One region of the Streptomyces sp. BBFR25 genome, then DNA from elsewhere that is predicted to be linked to it. Evidence: riboswitches for the same ligand, from Rfam matches in the RefSeq annotation. Region 1 holds a riboswitch; each other region holds the start of a gene.

Region 1 (2,250 bases):
ACACCTTGAGGTGGGCCTCGGTGCGCCGCCGGGCGGCCCGGGAGGCCCCGAGCGGCTCCAGGAGCATGCGCGTCTCCAGCAGGTCGGCGGCCTCCCGCTCGGTCGGTTCCGCCACGCACGCGCCCGCGTGCCGCCGGGTCACCACGAAACCCTCGGCCTCCAGCGTGCGCAGGGCCTCGCGGACGGGGACGCGGGAGACGCCGTAGCGGCGGGCGAGGAGTTCCTCGGTGAGCCGGCTCCCGCGACCGTGTACGCCGGTGACGATGTCGTCCCGGATCGCCGTGCACACCGAATGCGCCGGAATACGCATGAGCGACCTCCCCTTGACCCCCGTGAAATGCCGACGATCGACGTGTGTGGCACGACCCCGGACCGATCAAGCGATATTAAATGCGAAAAGCCCCGGCTCGGGAAGCCGGGGCTTTCGGACGACGCCTGCGTCAGACGTTCACGCCGTGGGAACGGAGGTAGGCGACGGGATCCATGTCCGAGCCGTACTCGGGGCTCGTACGGGCCTCGAAGTGCAGATGCGGCCCGGTGACGTTGCCGGTGGCGCCGGAGAGGCCGATCTGCTGGCCGGGCTCGACCGACTGGCCGACCGAGACGCCGATGGACGACAGGTGCCCGTACTGCGTGTACGTGCCGTCGTGCATCCTGATCACGACCTGGTTGCCGTACGCCCCGCCCCAGCCGGCCTCGACGACGGTGCCGACGCCCACGGCGTGCACGGTCGTACCGCTGGAGGCGTGGAAGTCGATGCCGGTGTGGCTGCCGGAGGACCACAGGGAGCTGCCGGCCTGGTAGGCGGTGGAGACGTACGAGGCGGTGATCGGCGCGACGAAGGTGTTGAGGCGCTTGCGCTCCGCCTCCCGCGCGGCGCGCTCCTTGGCCTCGCGCGCCTCCTTGGCCGCCTCGGCCGCCCGCTCGCGGGCCGCTTCCCGGGCCGCCTCGCGGGCGGCGGCGTCCGCGGCCGCCTGCTGCTGGGCGAGGGCCTGGGCGTCGATCTCGTCGGCTATGGAGTCGCCGATGGCGACGACCGGGGTGAGTCCGCTCTGCTCCACCGCGGGCTCGGCGGCGAGCGCCGGAGCGGCGAGGGTGCCGACGACGCCGGTGGTGGCGAGGGCCGCGACTCCCGCCGCGCGGGCGGTGGTGCGGTGCACCCGGCTGGGACGGCGGTGCTTCCCGGGGGCGCGCGTGAACGCCATGTAGAGGCTTGTCCTTTCCTTCCCTCTCGCCTACCGGGTTAGCTGACGGGTTCGGAGGTGGAAGGTCTCCTACGGACCCCCTCGCGGTGCGCGCGGGCGTCCGATTCACCCCAGGGACTGCGTTGGGTCCCCGGCTCCCCTGGCTCGCGCCGTACGGGGACTCGGCGATGGCTGTCCGGTGCCGCGGGTGCGGCGCACTGCCTGACGAACAGCCCGGAAGACGCTAAACGCGGCTGCGTTCAATTCTCAAACGCAACAGGCGTTTTGTAGCGCACGCCACAGGGCAGACGGGCAACCACTCCCCCAATCCGGACAAACGGCGGCCCTGGTGACACTCCGGTCACCAGGGCCACCGCACGCGCGTGCCGCTACTCGGCCGACACCACGGTGACTTCGCCGATGCCGAGGGCCTCGACGGGCTCCTTGATCTGCGCAGCGTCGCCGACGAGGACCGTCACGAGGCGGTCCACCGGGAAGGCGTTCACGACCGCCGCGGTGGCCTCCACGGTGCCCGTGGCGGCCAGTTGGCGGTAGAGGGTGGCCTGGAAGTCGTCGGACAGGTGCTGCTCGACCTGGTCGGCCAGCGTGTCGGCCACGGCCGCCGCCGTCTCGTACTTCAGCGGCGCCACGCCCACCAGGTTCTGCACGGCCACGTCACGCTCGGCGTCGGTGAGCCCCTCCGCGGCGAGCTTGCGCAGCACCGTCCACAGGTCCTCCAGGGCGGGACCGGTGTTGGGGGTGTCGACGGACCCGCTGATGGCGAGCATCGCGGCGCCCGTGCCGTCCGGCGCGGACCGCAGGACCTGGCCGAACGCCCGTACGCCGTAGGTGTAGCCCTTCTCCTCGCGCAGGACGCGGTCCAGGCGCGAGGTGAGGGTGCCGCCGAGGCAGTACGTGCCGAGCACCTGCGCGGGCCACACGCGGTCGTGCCGGTCGGCGCCGGTGCGGCCGATCAGCAGCTGCGTCTGGACGGCGCCGGGACGGTCCACGATGACGACCCGGCCGCGGTCGTCGGCGGTCACCGGGGGGACGGGGCGCGGCTCGG
Region 2 (2,250 bases), 2.2 Mb from region 1:
TTCCGGCGCACACGCAAAAACCCCGCAAACCGGCAGCCCTGACGTCGGGGGGTTGCCGTCAGGACCGCCGGTGTCCGGCGGGGCGCGTCAAGGTGCGGGGTGGCTCAGGGGGTGAGGCCCTTGCTCTGCAGCCAGGCCATCGGGTCGAGGCCCGAGCCGCCGGCGGTGTGCACCTCCAGGTGGAGGTGGGCGCCGGTGACGTTGCCGGTGGCGCCGACGCGGCCGATGACGTCACCGGTGGTGACCTTCTGGCCGACGCTGACGCTGATGGAGGACTGGTGCGCGTACCAGAGCTCGGTGCCGTCGTCGAGGGTGAGCACGGTCTTGTAGCCGTACGAGCCGTCCCAGCCGGCCGACGTGATCGTGCCGCTGTGCACCGCCTTGAGCAGCGTGCCCGTGGGGGCGGCGAAGTCGAGGCCGGTGTGGTGGCCGGAGGCCCACAGGGAGCCTGCCTGGTTGAACGTGGAGGAGATCGTGTACGAGGAGGTCGGCAGCGTGTACTGCTTGGCCAGCTTCGCGAGCCGCTCGGCCTCGGCCTTCTTCGCGGCCTCCTCCTCCGCCTTCTTCTTGGCGGCGGCGGCCTTCTCCTTGGCTTCCTTCTCCGCCTTGGCGGCGGCTTCCGCGGCCTTCTTCTCGGCGGCGGCCTGGGCCTCGGCGGCGGCCTTGGCCTCGACCTGCGACTGCTGCTGCTCGGCCTGCGCCATGATCCGGGCCCGCAGCGACTCACCGGCGTCGGCGGTGCCGGCGCCCTCCGCGCTGTCGGCGGCGACGGCCTGGGTGATGCCGCTGAGCGGGGTGGCGGAGCCCTCGGGCTCCGGCGTCTCGTCGTCGCCGGGAAGCAGTGAGCCGACGTTCGGCAGGTCAGGCATGGAGATGGACACCGGCGGCTTGCCGGTCTGCGCGCTGGCCATGCCGCCCGCGCCGACGGCGGCTATGACACCGACGCCGAGGACGGTGGAGCTGCGGGCGAGCCCGCCGCGCTGCTTGGCTACGCGGTGCCGGCCGCGTACGGGGCGGATGGACTCCGCGGTGGGATTCCACTCCTCCCAGGGACCCTCTTCGGCGCGGGGGGCGTCGTAGCCGAAGGTGTCGGTGCCGTGCCCGGTGGGCACGAGCGGGGCCTCGGGGGCAGGCCGGTTGGACGCCACGTGGGCGTACTCCTTTCCTTCCTTTCGCCTACCGGGTTAGCTGACGGGTTCGGAGCAGGAAGGTCTCCTACGGGTGTGCGCCGACCGTGCGGACACGGCGGCATACGCCCGATTCACCCCAATGTGGTGGTTCCCCGGTTCCCTTGCGGGATTCGGCGCGTGCGCACGGAGCCGCCTTCTGTGACGGCTGGGACGACCGCGCTGCGTTATCGAACGTTAATAGACGCGGGGCTCTGATTCCAAGCCGTTCCTCTTGATCGTTAACGAGAACGGCCGGGACGTACGCCTCACGATCGGTGAAAACCGGGCGAGTTGACCCCGCCTCAGTATTCCCCTTCACGCCACGTTCTTCTGACGGTGTGTCAGTTGTTATGCGGAGGGGGTTCGCGCCGTCACGGCTCGTGACAATGATCATGATCGCCGCGCCGGGGCCGCCGTACGGCGAGCAGCGCCATGTCGTCGGCCATGCCGCCCCCGGAGTGCCGGCGCACATCCTCGGCGAGGATGTCGAGCAGGGTCGCCGGATGCCGGAAGACCCGGCCGGCCAGCCGTGTCTGCGGATCGTAGAACTCGCCCTTCACGTCCCGGGCTTCGGTCAGCCCGTCGGTGTAGAGCAGCAGCGTGGCCCCACCGGGGAAGGCGACCTCCTCCGCCCGGTCGGGCCACACGCCCAGCTCGCCCATGCCGAGCGGCAGCGCCGACTCGCGGGCGGGCAGCGGGCCGAGGGTGCCGTCGGCGTAGAGCAGCAGGGGCGGTGGATGGCCGCGGTTGACGATGCGGACCGTCCCGTCGCCGTGCGGGAGTTCGGCGAGTACGGCGGTGGTGAAGCCCTCGAAGGCGTCCAGTCCGTCCCGCCGGGTGCCCTCGCGCGCAAGCGCCCGCTCCAGGCGCTGCGCCACCGCCTCCAGCGTCGCCTCCTGCTCTGCGGCCTCCCGGAAGGCGCCGATCACGACGGCGACGGCGGCCACCGCGCCCATGCCCTTGCCGCGCACGTCCCCGACGATGAGCCGGACGCCGCGGGCACTGTCCTGCACCGCGTACAGGTCGCCGCCGATGAACGCGTCCGCCTGCGCGGCCTCGTAGCAGACGGCGATCTCGAAAC
Region 3 (2,250 bases), 4.8 Mb from region 1:
AGCGATCCCGCCTCGGTGGCCGCCGCGCGGACCTATGTGGTCGGCACCCTGGCGGAATGGGGGTTGCCGCTCGACGCCGACCTGTCCGAGACCGTGCGGCTCATCGTCTCCGAACTGGCGACCAACGCGGTCCAGCACACGTTCGGGCAGTCGCCCACCTTCACGGTGGACCTCGTCCTCGACCGCGACGAGCGGCTGCGTCTCGGCGTCACCGACAGCCACCCGCGCTTCCCCAAGCGGCTGCCCGCCGCCGTTCAGCAGGACAACGGGCGGGGCATGGTGATCATCCGCTGGCTGACCGCCGAGTGCGGCGGCAGGCTGAGGGTCCGGCCCACGCGCGAGGGGGGCAAGACCGTCTCCATCGAGCTGCCCTGGTCACCCCCGAGCGGGCCGGAGGCACCCGCGGGAGTGACGGCGGGGCAGAACGCCGTCACTCCCGCGGGCGGGCTACTTGACCCGGCCGTACCAGACGCTTGAGGTCCAGATCTTCTGCAGCCGCACCACGTCCCCGGTCTTCGGGGCGTGCCAGAGTCTGCCCTTCCCGGCGTAGATGCCCACGTGGTAGACGCTCCGACCGGAGTGGAAGAACACGAGGTCACCCACCTTGCGTTTCTTGGCGGAGATGTGGCGGGTCTTGTTGTACTGCTGTGCCGCGGTGCGTGGCAGCTTCTTGCCGGCCTTCTTGAACGAGTACAGCGTCAGGCCGGAGCAGTCGAACCGATGGGGTCCGATGGCGCCCCAGCGGTACGGGGAGCCCTGCTTGGAAGCGGCGATCTTGAGGGCCTTCGTCGCATGGCTCGCCGCGGCCGCCTCGGAGGCGGCACCGGGGACCACGACGGAGCCGCCCACGGCGGCGAGGGTGAGGGCCGAGGCCGTACCGGCACGAGCCATCAGCGACGGGACACGATTGAGCGCGGACATGCGCAACCCTTCGTCAGCCGCCTGTGAAGGATGACCTGTCGGATTCGGGCTGGCGAAGTTGCCCGGCCGCACGAGTGCGGCTTCACCCCAAGGACCGCTCGGTCCGGCACCTCTCGCGGAGGCGGCCGTGCCGGCGACCCGTCGTGCTCGGGTCCTCCACTCCTGCCGATCCACTTCCTCGCGACCGGTCGTCCGGACGGCGGCAGGACTCGGCGTCCGCCCGGACCGCCCCGCCGCGGCGGCGGGGGCTTGTCGTCGTGACGGATCCTGTCCCGCCCGAAGGGAAAATCCCAACGGAACGTGCCCTTTGTGTTGTTACATCCCACTCACCCGTTCGGGTCGCCCCTTCGTGTTCGACGGGCCGCCGGGCACGGCGGCGGCGCCGGGACCAGCGGCGGAGCGGTGCGGGGGACCGGCTGGACGCGGGGCGCCGCAACTTCGGCCGGTCAGCAATCGGAGGTGTCCCTACGCCGAAAGGGGGTACGCCGTTTGGTCCGTTTCGACGCGGGCTTCCTCAACTCCCGGAGCGCGGCGGAAGGCAGACCCGCGCCGTCCGGCGTTCCCCGTCCAGTACGCGCAGCGCCCGGGCGAGGGTGGCGGCGTGCACCTGGGTCTCGCCGCGCCGGTGCATCAGCGCCAGCGCGTCACGCAGCGCCGCCGCCTTGCCCACCAGCGCCTGAGCGGCCCGCAGGCCGCCGTAGGTGTCGCCGTCCCGCCCGGGGTTGATGCGCCCGAGCAGATCGACGACGTCCAGGAAGCGGTCGATGACCTCGGCCTCGGCGCGGGTCAGGGCCGGCAGCGGGGGCAACTCGGGTGGCAGCACGGACGGCTCACCTCGCGCCGGGTGCGGTGGGCGGGGTCCTGCGGGCGGGCACGATCCGGTCCACCAGGCCGTACTCCAGCGCCTGTTGGGCGTCGAGGACCGTTTCCCGCTCGATGTCCGCGCTCACCTGTTCGGGGCTGCGGCCCGTGTGGCGTACCAGGATCTCCTCCAGGCGGGCGCGGACGCGGAGCAATTCGTCGGCGTGGACGACCAGGTCGCTCGCCTGCCCCTCCACCGGTTCGGTGAGCACCGGCTGGTGGATCACCACCCGGGCGCCGGGCAGGACGGCGCGCTTGCCGGGGGTGCCCGCCGCCAGCAGCACCGCGGCGGACGAACCGGCCTGTCCGAGGCAGGTCGTCGCCACGTCGCAGGCGACGTAGCGCATCGTGTCGTAGATCGCCGTCATGGCGGTGAAGGAGCCGCCGGGCGAGTTGACGTAGAGCTCGATGTCCCGGTCCGGTGCCTGGTGCTCCAGGTACATGAACTGCGCCATCACGTCGTTCGCG

What was found. Region 1 has a riboswitch for cyclic di-AMP ahead of ACGH52_RS28780 (M23 family metallopeptidase). Riboswitches for the same ligand answer to the same signal wherever they lie in the genome.
Positions count from the first base shown of each region.
Region 2: linked by a shared signal. The riboswitch ahead of ACGH52_RS18370 (M23 family metallopeptidase) and the one ahead of ACGH52_RS28780 (M23 family metallopeptidase) in region 1 are both predicted to bind cyclic di-AMP.
Region 3: linked by a shared signal. The riboswitch ahead of ACGH52_RS06720 (C40 family peptidase) and the one ahead of ACGH52_RS28780 (M23 family metallopeptidase) in region 1 are both predicted to bind cyclic di-AMP.

Region 1 is NZ_CP172447.1:6,304,339-6,306,588, reverse strand. Features, by position in the region: gene ACGH52_RS28785 (GntR family transcriptional regulator) at 1-310, opposite strand, end outside; gene ACGH52_RS28780 (M23 family metallopeptidase) at 441-1,205, opposite strand; cyclic di-AMP (ydaO/yuaA leader) riboswitch at 1,218-1,382, opposite strand; gene ACGH52_RS28775 (pitrilysin family protein) at 1,574-2,250, opposite strand, start outside.
Region 2 is NZ_CP172447.1:4,057,235-4,059,484, forward strand. Features, by position in the region: gene ACGH52_RS18370 (M23 family metallopeptidase) at 105-1,148, opposite strand; cyclic di-AMP (ydaO/yuaA leader) riboswitch at 1,160-1,316, opposite strand; gene ACGH52_RS18375 (PP2C family protein-serine/threonine phosphatase) at 1,541-2,250, opposite strand, start outside.
Region 3 is NZ_CP172447.1:1,512,412-1,514,661, reverse strand. Features, by position in the region: gene ACGH52_RS06725 (ATP-binding protein) at 1-477, shown strand, start outside; gene ACGH52_RS06720 (C40 family peptidase) at 448-921, opposite strand; cyclic di-AMP (ydaO/yuaA leader) riboswitch at 925-1,058, opposite strand; gene ACGH52_RS06715 (hypothetical protein) at 1,436-1,744, opposite strand; gene ACGH52_RS06710 (ATP-dependent Clp protease proteolytic subunit) at 1,752-2,250, opposite strand, start outside.